2 regions of the Staphylococcus kloosii genome follow, and region 2 is predicted to be linked to the other one. Evidence: a T-box and tRNA genes for the amino acid it is inferred to sense, from the RefSeq annotation. Region 2 holds a T-box; the other holds one or more tRNA genes.
What was found. The T-box of region 2 lies ahead of C7J89_RS07600 (valine--tRNA ligase). A T-box ahead of a tRNA ligase gene usually reads a tRNA of that ligase, here a tRNA-Val.

Region 1 (7,213 bases), 460 kb from region 2:
AATATTATTCAATTTTTTCTTGAAAGTGTAAAATTTATTCTTGATAAAATTAAAATAAAATTTTAAAATAATAAAGTATTCTTAATTACAACTTCAAAAACAAATTAATTTTTGATTGACAAAACAATGGTTTGTATGGTAAATTTGTAAAGCGAATATTTAAATGAACATTGAAAACTGAATTGCAATATGTCAACGTTAATTCCAAACACAACGATATAATCGTTGGTTTAAACGTGTTAGGGATAACACATAATTAGTATTTATGAGCTAATCAAACATCATAATTTTTTATGGAGAGTTTGATCCTGGCTCAGGATGAACGCTGGCGGCGTGCCTAATACATGCAAGTCGAGCGAACAGATAAGGAGCTTGCTCCTTTGACGTTAGCGGCGGACGGGTGAGTAACACGTGGGTAACCTACCTATAAGACTGGAATAACTTCGGGAAACCGAAGCTAATGCCGGATAACATGTAGAACCGCATGGTTCTACAGTGAAAGATGGCCTTGCTATCACTTATAGATGGACCCGCGCCGTATTAGCTAGTTGGTAAGGTAACGGCTTACCAAGGCAACGATACGTAGCCGACCTGAGAGGGTGATCGGCCACACTGGAACTGAGACACGGTCCAGACTCCTACGGGAGGCAGCAGTAGGGAATCTTCCGCAATGGGCGAAAGCCTGACGGAGCAACGCCGCGTGAGTGATGAAGGTCTTCGGATCGTAAAGCTCTGTTATTAGGGAAGAACAAGTGCGTAAGTAACTGTGCGCACCTTGACGGTACCTAATCAGAAAGCCACGGCTAACTACGTGCCAGCAGCCGCGGTAATACGTAGGTGGCAAGCGTTATCCGGAATTATTGGGCGTAAAGCGCGCGTAGGCGGTTTCTTAAGTCTGATGTGAAAGCCCACGGCTCAACCGTGGAGGGTCATTGGAAACTGGGAGACTTGAGTGCAGAAGAGGAAAGTGGAATTCCATGTGTAGCGGTGAAATGCGCAGAGATATGGAGGAACACCAGTGGCGAAGGCGACTTTCTGGTCTGTAACTGACGCTGATGTGCGAAAGCGTGGGGATCAAACAGGATTAGATACCCTGGTAGTCCACGCCGTAAACGATGAGTGCTAAGTGTTAGGGGGTTTCCGCCCCTTAGTGCTGCAGCTAACGCATTAAGCACTCCGCCTGGGGAGTACGACCGCAAGGTTGAAACTCAAAGGAATTGACGGGGACCCGCACAAGCGGTGGAGCATGTGGTTTAATTCGAAGCAACGCGAAGAACCTTACCAAATCTTGACATCCTTTGACCACTCTGGAGACAGAGCTTTCCCCTTCGGGGGACAAAGTGACAGGTGGTGCATGGTTGTCGTCAGCTCGTGTCGTGAGATGTTGGGTTAAGTCCCGCAACGAGCGCAACCCTTAAGCTTAGTTGCCATCATTAAGTTGGGCACTCTAAGTTGACTGCCGGTGACAAACCGGAGGAAGGTGGGGATGACGTCAAATCATCATGCCCCTTATGATTTGGGCTACACACGTGCTACAATGGACAATACAAAGGGCAGCTAAACCGCGAGGTCATGCAAATCCCATAAAGTTGTTCTCAGTTCGGATTGTAGTCTGCAACTCGACTACATGAAGCTGGAATCGCTAGTAATCGTAGATCAGCATGCTACGGTGAATACGTTCCCGGGTCTTGTACACACCGCCCGTCACACCACGAGAGTTTGTAACACCCGAAGCCGGTGGAGTAACCATTATGGAGCTAGCCGTCGAAGGTGGGACAAATGATTGGGGTGAAGTCGTAACAAGGTAGCCGTATCGGAAGGTGCGGCTGGATCACCTCCTTTCTAAGGATATATTCGGAACATCTTCTACGAAGATGAAACGGAATAACGTAGACATATTGTATTCAGTTTTGAATGCTCATAGAGTATTCAAAGATTGTACATTGAAAACTAGATAAGTAAGTAAAATATAGATTTTACCAAGCAAAACCGAGTGAATTAGAGTTTTAAAAAGCTTGAATTCAAACTAAAATAATCGCTAGTGTTCGAAAGAACACTCACAGATTAATAACATTTTGGGTTTTGAGTTAGACGTTATGTTTGACTTAAAAACAAAAAGATTAAGTTATTAAGGGCGCACGGTGGATGCCTTGGCACTAGAAGCCGAAGAAGGACGTTACTAACGACGATATGCTTTGGGGAGCTGTAAGTAAGCTTTGATCCAGAGATTTCCGAATGGGGAAACCCAACACGAGTCATGTCGTGTTATCAACATGTGAATACATAGCATGTTAGAAGGCATACCCGGAGAACTGAAACATCTTAGTACCCGGAGGAAGAGAAAGAAAAATCGATTCCCTGAGTAGCGGCGAGCGAAACGGGAACAGCCCAAACCAACAAGCTTGCTTGTTGGGGTTGTAGGACACTCTATACGGAGTTACAAAAGTTATTGTTAGACGAAGTATCTGGAAAGATACATCAAAGAAGGTAATAATCCTGTAGTCGAAAACGATAACCCTCTTGAGTGGATCCTGAGTACGACGGAGCACGTGAAATTCCGTCGGAATCTGGGAGGACCATCTCCCAAGGCTAAATACTCTCTAGTGACCGATAGTGAACCAGTACCGTGAGGGAAAGGTGAAAAGTACCCCGGAAGGGGAGTGAAAGAGAACTTGAAACCGTGTGCTTACAAGTAGTCAGAGCCCGTTAATGGGTGATGGCGTGCCTTTTGTAGAATGAACCGGCGAGTTACGATTTGATGCAAGGTTAAGCAGGAAATGTGGAGCCGTAGCGAAAGCGAGTCTGAATAGGGCGTTGAGTATTTGGTCGTAGACCCGAAACCAGGTGATCTACCCATGACCAGGTTGAAGTTCAGGTAACACTGAATGGAGGACCGAACCGACTTACGTTGAAAAGTGAGCGGATGAGTTGTGGGTAGCGGAGAAATTCCAATCGAACCTGGAGATAGCTGGTTCTCTCCGAAATAGCTTTAGGGCTAGCCTCAAGTGATGATTATTGGAGGTAGAGCACTGTTTGGACGAGGGGCCCTTCTCGGGTTACCGAATTCAGACAAACTCCGAATGCCAATCAATTTAACTTGGGAGTCAGAACATGGGTGATAAGGTCCGTGTTCGAAAGGGAAACAGCCCAGACCACCAGCTAAGGTCCCAAAATATATGTTAAGTGGAAAAGGATGTGGCGTTGCCCAGACAACTAGGATGTTGGCTTAGAAGCAGCCATCATTTAAAGAGTGCGTAATAGCTCACTAGTCGAGTGACACTGCGCCGAAAATGTACCGGGGCTAAACATATTACCGAAGCTGTGGATTGTCCGTAGGACAATGGTAGGAGAGCGTTCTAAGGGCGTTGAAGCATGATCGCAAGGACATGTGGAGCGCTTAGAAGTGAGAATGCCGGTGTGAGTAGCGAAAGACGGGTGAGAATCCCGTCCACCGATTGACTAAGGTTTCCAGAGGAAGGCTCGTCCGCTCTGGGTTAGTCGGGACCTAAGCTGAGGCCGATAGGCGTAGGCGATGGATAACAGGTTGATATTCCTGTACCACCTAAATTCGTTTTAAGCGATGGGGGGACGCAGTAGGATAGGCGAAGCGTGCTGTTGGAGTGCACGTCCAAGCAGTAAGACTGAGTGTTAGGCAAATCCGGCACTCATAAGGTCAAGCTGTGATGGGGAGAGGAAATTGTTTCCTCGAGTCGTTGATTTCACACTGCCAAGAAAAGCCTCTAGCTAGAATATTAGGTGCCCGTACCGCAAACCGACACAGGTAGTCAAGATGAGAATTCTAAGGTGAGCGAGCGAACTCTCGTTAAGGAACTCGGCAAAATGACCCCGTAACTTCGGGAGAAGGGGTGCTCTCTAGGGTTAACGCCCGGGAGAGCCGCAGTGAATAGGCCCAAGCGACTGTTTATCAAAAACACAGGTCTCTGCTAAACCGTAAGGTGATGTATAGGGGCTGACGCCTGCCCGGTGCTGGAAGGTTAAGAGGAGTGGTTAGCTTCTGCGAAGCTACGAATCGAAGCCCCAGTAAACGGCGGCCGTAACTATAACGGTCCTAAGGTAGCGAAATTCCTTGTCGGGTAAGTTCCGACCCGCACGAAAGGCGTAACGATTTGGGCACTGTCTCAACGAGAGACTCGGTGAAATCATAGTACCTGTGAAGATGCAGGTTACCCGCGACAGGACGGAAAGACCCCGTGGAGCTTTACTGCAGTCTGATATTGAAATTCGGCACAGTTTGTACAGGATAGGTAGGAGCCTTAGAAGCGTGAACGCTAGTTTACGTGGAGGCGTTGGTGGGATACTACCCTCGCTGTGTTGGATTTCTAACCCGCACCATTGATCATGGTGGGAGACAGTGTCAGATGGGCAGTTTGACTGGGGCGGTCGCCTCCTAAAGAGTAACGGAGGCGCTCAAAGGTTCCCTCAGAATGGTTGGAAATCATTCACAGAGTGTAAAGGCATAAGGGAGCTTGACTGCGAGACTTACAAGTCGAGCAGGGTCGAAAGACGGACTTAGTGATCCGGTGGTTCCGCATGGAAGGGCCATCGCTCAACGGATAAAAGCTACCCCGGGGATAACAGGCTTATCTCCCCCAAGAGTTCACATCGACGGGGAGGTTTGGCACCTCGATGTCGGCTCATCGCATCCTGGGGCTGTAGTCGGTCCCAAGGGTTGGGCTGTTCGCCCATTAAAGCGGTACGCGAGCTGGGTTCAGAACGTCGTGAGACAGTTCGGTCCCTATCCGTCGTGGGCGTAGGAAATTTGAGAGGAGCTGTCCTTAGTACGAGAGGACCGGGATGGACATACCTCTGGTGTACCAGTTGTCGTGCCAACGGCATCGCTGGGTAGCTATGTATGGACGGGATAAGTGCTGAAAGCATCTAAGCATGAAGCCCCCCTCAAGATGAGATTTCCCAACTTCGGTTATAAGATCCCTCAAAGATGATGAGGTTAATAGGTTCGAGGTGGAAGCATGGCGACATGTGGAGCTGACGAATACTAATCGATCGAAGACTTAATCAATTTAAATGTTTTGATTGGTAAAATGATATTTACTTACTATCTAGTTTTGAATGTATAACTTTTATACATCATTGTCTGGTGACAATGGCAAGGAGGTCACACCTGTTCCCATGCCGAACACAGAAGTTAAGCTCCTTAGCGCCGATGGTAGTCGGATTTACATCCCGCTAGAGTAGGACGTTGCCAGGCAATATTATTATTCCACAGTAGCTCAGTGGTAGAGCTATCGGCTGTTAACCGATCGGTCGTAGGTTCGAGTCCTACCTGTGGAGCCATATGGCCCCGTGGTCAAGCGGTTAAGACACCGCCCTTTCACGGCGGTAACACGGGTTCGAGTCCCGTCGGGGTCATTACATATTGGAGAATTAGCTCAGCTGGGAGAGCATCTGCCTTACAAGCAGAGGGTCGGCGGTTCGAACCCGTCATTCTCCACCATTTATTTTAATAAGCGCGGAGGGGTAGCGAAGTGGCTAAACGCGGCGGACTGTAAATCCGCTCCTTCGGGTTCGGCAGTTCGAATCTGCCCCCCTCCACCATTGTTGGGCTATAGCCAAGCGGTAAGGCAACGGACTTTGACTCCGTCACGCGCTGGTTCGAATCCAGCTAGCCCAGCCATTTTTGAGCCATTAGCTCAGTTGGTAGAGCATCTGACTTTTAATCAGAGGGTCAGAGGTTCGAATCCTCTATGGCTCACTTGTAAAACACTTCTTCGGAAGTGTTTTTTTTATGAATTTTTTTATACATATTCAAGCATCATTTATGCAAAATATAAGGTAATAATGAATGTTCAAACGTTTTAATGTTTTTATATGTAAGACACCCCAAATCCATTGCCATACAAGACTTTAGCTCACTTGAAAGTTCGAAATTAATAACGTATCCTAGTATTAAAATGAATGCAAAGGGGTTTTTGATCTATGAAAAACATTAATATTATTGGAGCACCATCGACATTTGGTCAAAGAAAATTAGGGGTAAACTTTGGCCCAGATGCTATTAGATATGCAGGTATTGTTGATCGCATTAGACGTATTGGTTATACGGTAGTAGATAAAGGTAATATCGATGTACCGGAAATCAACTTAGATAAGTTTAATTCAGAACAAGAGGGATTAAGAAATATTGATGAGATTGTTCAAGTATCTGAAAACTTGAGTAATGCAGTATCTGATAGCGTACAAAGTGGTGCTTTTCCATTAATATTAGGTGGAGATCATTCAATAGCAATTGGTTCAATTGCTGGTATTAGTAAGCATTATGAAAATTTAGGTGTGATTTGGTATGATGCACATGGTGATTTAAATGTGCCTGAAGAATCACCTTCTGGTAATATTCATGGTATGCCATTGAGAGTTTTAGCTGGAGATGGTGATGATAGATTGGTTAATGTATCCAACTATACACCTAAAGTAAAACCAGAAAACATAGTTTTAATAGGTATGAGAGATTTAGATACCGGAGAACGTGAATATATTAAAAACAATAACATTAAAACATATACAATGGCTGATATTGATAGACTTGGCATCCAACAAGTTATCAATGAATCAATAAAGCATCTTAAAGATAAGACGGATGGTATACATTTATCACTAGATGTCGATGCACTAGACCCAGCAGAAACACCAGGAACAGGCACAAGAGTTTTAGGTGGCTTGAATTACAGAGAAAGTCACTTCGCATTAGAATTATTACATAATTCTCAATTAATCACTTCTATGGATTTGGTAGAAGTTAATCCACTTATTGATCAAAATAATCATACTGCAGAACAAGCAGTTGGTCTTGTAGGTAGTTTCTTTGGCGAAACTTTACTATAAGTCATTGTTTATAATGAGTAAGACAAAAAATGAACTATGCCCAGATACATTATTTGGGCATAGGTTTTTTCTTTTACGTATAAAATTAATGAAGTTAATATATTCCTTTAACACGTAAAATAATATGCAATTTATTGTTTTTAAATTTTTAGATTTATTGAGTCATAATATGACAGTATAAAAGAAGATTGGTATAATGTTTACAGTGGGATTAGAATACCGGAGGAGATGTCATGGATTTATCCAATTTATTTGAACATTGGAGCACGGTTAAAATTATAACAAGCGTGCTTGACTTATTAATTGTATGGTATGTACTTTATCTTCTCATTACTGTGTTTAAAGGTACAAA
Region 2 (7,213 bases):
TAATATGGCTATTTTTAGCTTTAATAAAGATAGGAATAGCTTTAGATAATGGTGTGTCTACTTCTAGTCGTGATTGTCGCACTGATTTAATAATTTCTACTAATTGGTCCATTGTTTCTTTACTTTCACTAAATGAAAACTCTTCACGAACAGTTGGCCATGAAGCGTGAACGATTGTTTCGCCAACATGCGGTAAGTTTTGCCAAATTTGTTCAGTTACGAAAGGCATAAATGGATGTAACATTCTCATTGTATTATCTAAAACATAAGTTAACACTGAACGTGTTGTTTGTTTTTGAGCTTCATCATTGCCATTCATAGGGATTTTACTCATTTCGATATACCAATCACAGAAATCATCCCAAATAAAGTTGTAAAGCGCTCTACCTACTTCACCGAATTCATATTTATCACTTAAGTTCGTCACCGTTTCGATTGTTTCATTTAATCTTGTTAGTATCCATTTATCTGCTAGAGATAAGTTTCCAGATAAATCTACTTGGTCAACAGTGAACTCGTCGCCTATATTCATTATGCTAAAACGTGCAGCATTCCAAATTTTATTAATAAAGTTCCAAACTGATTCAACTTTTTCAGTAGAATAACGTAAATCATGACCTGGTGAAGATCCTGTTGCAAGGAAATAACGTAAACTATCAGCACCATATTGATCGATAACATCCATAGGATCTACACCGTTACCTAATGATTTACTCATTTTGCGACCATCTTCTGCACGTACTAAACCATGAAGTAATACATCATTAAATGGTCTACGTCCAGTGAATTCCAAACCTTGGAAAATCATTCGAGCAACCCAGAAGAAAATAATGTCGTATCCAGTTACTAACGCATTTGTAGGGAAATAACGATTGAAATCTTCTGATTCAGTGTTTGGCCATCCTAATGTTGAAAATGGCCATAAAGCACTTGAGAACCAAGTGTCTAGCACATCTTCATCTTGTTCCCAATTTTCAATATCAGTAGGTGGTGTTTCCGAAACTAATAGTTCACCAGTTTCTTTATGGTAATATGCAGGTATTTGATGGCCCCACCATAATTGACGAGAAATTGTCCAGTCTCTAATTTCTTCCATCCAACGATTAAATGTATTTTCAAATCTTGAAGGAACAAATTCAATGCGATCGTCAGTTTCTTGATTGTTTAGTGCTTGCTCTGCCAATGGTTTCATTTTAACGAACCATTGTGTAGATAAATAAGGTTCAACAACAGCGCCAGAACGTTCAGAATGACCCACTGAATGTTCATGTTCTTCAATTTTAATAACTAAATCTTGTTCAGTTAAATCTTTGACTAATTGTTCACGACATTCAAAGCGATCTAGACCAGCGTATTTACCAGCTAAGTCATTCATTTTACCTTCTTCATCCATAACATTAATGCGCTCTAAGTTATGTCTATTACCTATTTCAAAGTCATTAGGATCATGTGCAGGCGTCACTTTCATTGCCCCACTACCAAATTCCATATCTACGTACTCATCTGCCAAAATAGGCAATGTTTTGCCGACGATAGGTAGTGTTACATTTTTACCAATTACATCTTTATAACGTTCGTCATTAGGGTTAACAACGATAGCTGTATCTCCAAGCATCGTTTCTGGACGTGTAGTAGCAATTTCAATATAACCATCTTGATCTGCATACGGATATTTGAAATGATAAAACTTACCTTGTACATCTTCATGAATAACTTCGATGTCAGATAATGCAGTTTTAGCCACTGGATCCCAGTTAATAATGTATTCACCACGATAGATTAATCCTTTGTTATACATATCAACAAATACTTTTTTAACTGCTTGGCTTAAACCATCATCTAACGTAAAACGCTCTCTGCTATAATCTAAACCTAAACCTAATTTAGACCATTGTTGTCTAATGAAGTTTGCATATTCTTCTTTCCAGTCCCACGCTTTTTCTAAAAACTTCTCACGACCTAAATCATGTCTAGAGATACCTTGTTCGTTTAATTTAGCTTCTACTTTTGCTTGTGTCGCAATTCCTGCATGGTCCATACCAGGTAAATATAGAGTGTCATAGCCTTGCATACGTTTCATACGAGTTAATATATCTTGTAACGTTGTATCCCAAGCATGTCCTAAATGTAATTTACCAGTTACATTTGGTGGCGGAATAACGATAGTATATGTTTCTTTTGTGTCATCTTCTTGTGCTTTAAAATATCCATTTTTTACCCATTCTTCATAACGACCCGCTTCTACTTCTTGCGGATTGTATTTAGGTTTCATTTCCATATAATTGCCTCCTTAAAAATAAAAACACCCGCCCTATAAATATAGGACGGATGTTCCGTGGTACCACCTAAATTCAAGAAATTTATCGTTTCTTGCACTTAATCTCGATTAACGCTCAAACACGCTTTAACCTAGTCATATCATTAATGAGTTCAGCTAAAGTTCGATGTGGGCTACCTTCAACACTAGAAAATATACACTCTCACCAACCGTGTACTCTCTAAAAATTTCTTGGCATTTACTCTTCCCAGTAGACTAATTTAATTTACTTAATTATAGTATAATGTAAACAGTAATAAGTCAATGAAATGGAGTGAAATTTATGAATCCTTGTGCGTTTGGCACTAAAGATCCTATTTATTTAGAATATCACGATAATGTTTGGGGCCAACCAATGTATGATAGTTTACAATTATTTAAACTAATGGCATTAGAATCACAGCATGCTGGTTTATCTTGGCTAACAATTTTAAAAAAGAAATCATCTTATGAACAAGCATTTTACGATTTTGATCCAGCAAAAATTGCAAAGATGACAGAGCAGGATATTGATTCATTAATGGAGTTTCCTAACATTGTACATAATAGAAAAAAGTTAGAAGCCATTGTGAACCAAGCTAAAGGATTCTTTGAAATTGAACAAGAATATGGAAGTTTCAGTGAGTTCTTATGGTCATACGTGGATCATAAACCATATGATTTAAATTACAAAGAGCCTAGTGAGCGCATCACAGTAGACGAAACAGCTACACAATTGTCGAAAAAACTAAAACAATATGGTTTTAAATTTTTAGGACCAGTCACTGTGTTTTCATTTTTAGAAGCAGCTGGTTTATATAATGCCCATTTACAATCATGCCCAAGTAACCCAAAAAACTTAAAGTAAATACAAATAAAACCAACAGTAATCACAAAGAGCGATTACTGTTGGTTTTTTGCTGCACGATAACGTAAATAGTAATTTAATAATGGTGCAATTAAAAATAAAATAAAAAATATTCTAAAGATGTGATAGCTTGAAATCATTGGTACATCTGCACCTGTTTCAATTGCTACAAGTACAATTTGATTCATACCACCGGGAGCCGCACCTAAAAATAAATCATTAATCATATTATTAGTAAATAATGAAATAACATAAACCATGACAAGGGCTAGCAATATTAATAGTACATTTTGTACTGCTATAGCGACTGCTATGCGCCCTTTCATTTGATCTAATAAGTTTGCTATTTGATTACCAATTCTTATCATATAGATAATTTGCGCCCCTGCAATAATATAATTATCTAACGTAAAAGTAATGCCTGTTATTAAATTCCACCCTATTAAAACGACAATAGGTGCTAACATTTGTTTTGTTGGGAAATTGACTTTCCCCATCACATAATAAACTAAAGCAATTAAAATAATTAATGTCAGTATGCTAGGTAAGGTCAAAGCTTGTGTTAAATTATGATGTACTTCAGTACCACTAGAATGACTACCACCTGGTGATTTAAAGAAATATGAAATAAATGGGACTAATACAACAACAAATATAATTCGAGACGTCTGAGTTAGACTTACAACCATGATATTAGCTTTCTTATCTTCTTCAGCCATGACTAACATTTGACTTAAGGCACCAGGAATTACGCTTAATATGGCAGTTTCTGTATTAACTTGTGCTATTTTTTTAAACAAAAAGGCAATTAATAATGAAAGTAATAATAATAATACAGTTACTAAAATTATCGTAAACCAATCATCTTTGATATCATAAATAACATTTTTAGTAAAAGTAGACCCTATTTGAACACCTAATAAAATTAAGCCAAGTTCACTGAGCCAAAAAGGCCATTTTATTTCTAAATGTAATATTTTAATAGCAATAATCGTTGCGATAATTGGCCCAAACATAAAAGGCAATAGCACATGTGCTACATGTAACAACAAACTAATTAAAATAGCTAAAACTAAAACTATGATATTATTACGAAAATACTTAGTCATATCTCTTCTCAACTTTCATTGTAATACCGTAATTTTCCATTCGATTTAAGTTGATTGTATCATATTATGAAATTCATAAAATAGCTTAAAATTTTTAATAATAAAAGAATCCAAATAGCATTGCTACTATTTGGATTCTTACTCAATTATATTTAAACAATTCTGCTTAGTGCAGTATCGAATGCTTGTATTGTTTTATTAATATCTTCTTCGGTATGCGCAAGAGATAAAAATGTACCTTCAAATTGTGAAGGTGGTAAGAATACGCCTTCTTTAGCCATTTCCCTATACATTTGACCAAATAACTCTAAGTCGCTTGCATTTGCTTGATCAAAGTTAGTAACTGGTCCTTCGTTTAAGAAGTAACCAATCATTGAACCTGCACGATTTACTGTGATTGGAACATTATGTTTAGCAAAAACTTCTTTTAGACCGTTTTCTAAGATGTCGCCTAAATGATTAAAGTAATCATAAGATTCTGGAGTTAATTGACTTAATGTTTCATAACCACTCGTCATTGCTAATGGATTACCAGATAATGTACCAGCTTGATAAATATCACCTGCAGGGGCGATTTGATCCATGATTTCTTTTTTACCACCAAAAGCACCTACTGGTAAACCGCCACCTATCACTTTACCTAAGCAAGTTAAATCAGGTTTCACATTAAAGTAACCTTGTGCACAATTGTAACCTACTCTGAACCCTGTCATTACTTCGTCAAAAATTAATAATGAACCATATTCAGTCGTAATGTCTCTTAAACCTTGTAAAAAGCCTTCTTGTGGAGGTACAACACCCATATTACCTGCAACAGGTTCTACAATAACGCCTGCAATGTCATCACCGAATTGTTCGAAAGCTGTGCGAATTGCCTCTAAATCATTATAAGGTACTGTAATAGTATTTTTCGCTGTACCTTCTGGCACCCCAGGAGAATCAGGTAAACCTAATGTAGCCACACCAGAACCAGCTTTGATTAATAAAGAATCACTGTGTCCATGGTAACAACCTTCAAATTTAACTATTTTATTACGACCAGTGTAACCACGAGCTAATCTTAGAGTATCAAGTGTCGCCTCAGTTCCTGAAGAAACCATTCTTACTTTTTCAATAGAAGGAACTCTATCAATAACAAGTTGTGCCAAGTCATTTTCTTTTATAGTTGAAGCACCAAAACTCGTACCATTATCTACGGCAGCATGTAATTTTTCGATGACTTGTTTATTTTTATGACCTAAAATTAAAGGTCCCCAACTTAATACATAATCGATATACTCATTACCGTCTATATCATATATTTTTGAACCTTCACCATGATCCATAAATATAGCAGGTGTATCAACAGATTTAAATGCTCTAACAGGACTATTAACGCCACCAGGCATTAAATCTTTTGCAACTTCCATAGCTTGTTCGGATTTTTCGTAACGCATTAAATTTCCTCCTTATTGTTCGTCTAAATAACGGCAAATATCTTTTGCAAAGTAAGTAATAATTAAATCAGCACCAGCACGTTTCATTGAAATCATTTGTTCCATTACTACTGCTTTTTCATCTATCCAGCCGTTTAAAGCAGCTGCTTTTGTCATACTATATTCACCACTTACATTGTATGCAACGACTGGTACATTCGTCGTGTTGCGCACATCGCGAATAATATCTAAAAAGCTTAATGATGGTTTAACTATCATCATATCTGCACCCTCAGCTAGGTCGCTATCTAATTCTCTTAAAGCTTCACGTCTATTAGCAGGATCCATTTGATATGTTTTACGATCGCCGAATTGAGGCGTAGATTCTGCAGCGTCTCGGAATGGTCCGAAGAAACTAGATGCATATTTAATGCCATAACTCATGATAGGTATATTTTCATAACCAGCTTCATCTAGTCCATGTCTAATTGCCGTAACAAAACCATCCATCATATTGCTTGGCGCAATAATATCTGCACCTGCTTCTACTTGAGAAATAGCAGTTTTAACTAATAACGGAAGTGATTCATCATTATCAACATCATGCGTATGTTCATTAATCACACCACAATGACCATGATCTGTATATTCACATAAACAAGTATCGGCAACAATTAGTAAATCACTGTACATAGATTTTGCTTTTCTTGTCGCTTCTTGCACAATACCATTATGGTCATAAGCGCCTGTACCTTCTGCATCTTTTTCATTAGGTACACCGAAAAACATAATCGCTCTGACACCTAAGTCATATGCTGCTTTTATTTCTTCGCCAACTAAATTTAAACTTAATTGATAAACACCTGGCATTGATGGTATTTCTTCCTTAACGTCATCACGTTCTACAACAAAAATTGGATATATTAAATCATCTTTTCTTATATGTGTTTCACTTACTAAATTTCTCATCGTTTTTGATGAGCGTAATCTTCTATGTCTATCAAATTCCATTTTACTCCCTACTTTCTAATACTTTGTCTACTAATGCGTCCAAAGTTTGAATGTCCGCAATGGGCGCATTGATTCCAAATTGTTCAATTGTCTTGAACGTTTGTTGCCCTATAACATAATAGTTAATTTTTGAATTATTAATTTTTGCTTCACTAAAAAAATACCTTATTGCAGAAGAACTCGCAAACGTTACAGCATCTATTTGCTCGTCATTTATTAATTGCTGTAATTTATAAATATTGTCGGTAAATGGTACTGGCCGATATAAATCTATTTTGATAACGTGCGCACCTCGTTGATTTAATGCATTGTGTAGATGAGGACGTGCTTGTGCACTCGATGGGATAATAATATTTAGATTATTAATGTTTTGAAAATGATGTAATAATCCTTCTTGTGAATAATCATCGGGGCAATAGTCTACCTGAATCCCTAATCGTTCACAATAAGCTTTGGTTTTCTCTCCTATTACCGCAATCTTATCGACTTGTAATGATTGTAAATATTTATAAAA

Region 1: it has a tRNA-Val gene. The T-box ahead of C7J89_RS07600 (valine--tRNA ligase) is inferred to sense a tRNA for this amino acid. The anticodon was not compared.

The regions. Positions count from the first base shown of each region.
Region 1 is NZ_CP027846.1:1,056,779-1,063,991, forward strand. It holds rRNA gene C7J89_RS05115 (16S ribosomal RNA) at 291-1,842, shown strand; rRNA gene C7J89_RS05120 (23S ribosomal RNA) at 2,119-5,041, shown strand; rRNA gene rrf (5S ribosomal RNA) at 5,116-5,230, shown strand; tRNA gene C7J89_RS05130 (tRNA-Asn) at 5,242-5,316, shown strand; tRNA gene C7J89_RS05135 (tRNA-Glu) at 5,320-5,391, shown strand; tRNA gene C7J89_RS05140 (tRNA-Val) at 5,401-5,476, shown strand; tRNA gene C7J89_RS05145 (tRNA-Tyr) at 5,494-5,577, shown strand; tRNA gene C7J89_RS05150 (tRNA-Gln) at 5,582-5,656, shown strand; tRNA gene C7J89_RS05155 (tRNA-Lys) at 5,662-5,734, shown strand; gene rocF (arginase) at 5,959-6,861, shown strand; gene cdaA (diadenylate cyclase CdaA) at 7,095-7,213, shown strand, end outside.
Region 2 is NZ_CP027846.1:1,520,637-1,527,849, reverse strand. It holds gene C7J89_RS07600 (valine--tRNA ligase) at 1-2,278, opposite strand, end outside; T-box leader at 2,318-2,542, opposite strand; gene C7J89_RS07595 (DNA-3-methyladenine glycosylase I) at 2,601-3,164, shown strand; gene C7J89_RS07590 (AbrB family transcriptional regulator) at 3,200-4,273, opposite strand; gene hemL (glutamate-1-semialdehyde 2,1-aminomutase) at 4,426-5,709, opposite strand; gene hemB (porphobilinogen synthase) at 5,722-6,699, opposite strand; gene C7J89_RS07575 (uroporphyrinogen-III synthase) at 6,701-7,213, opposite strand, start outside.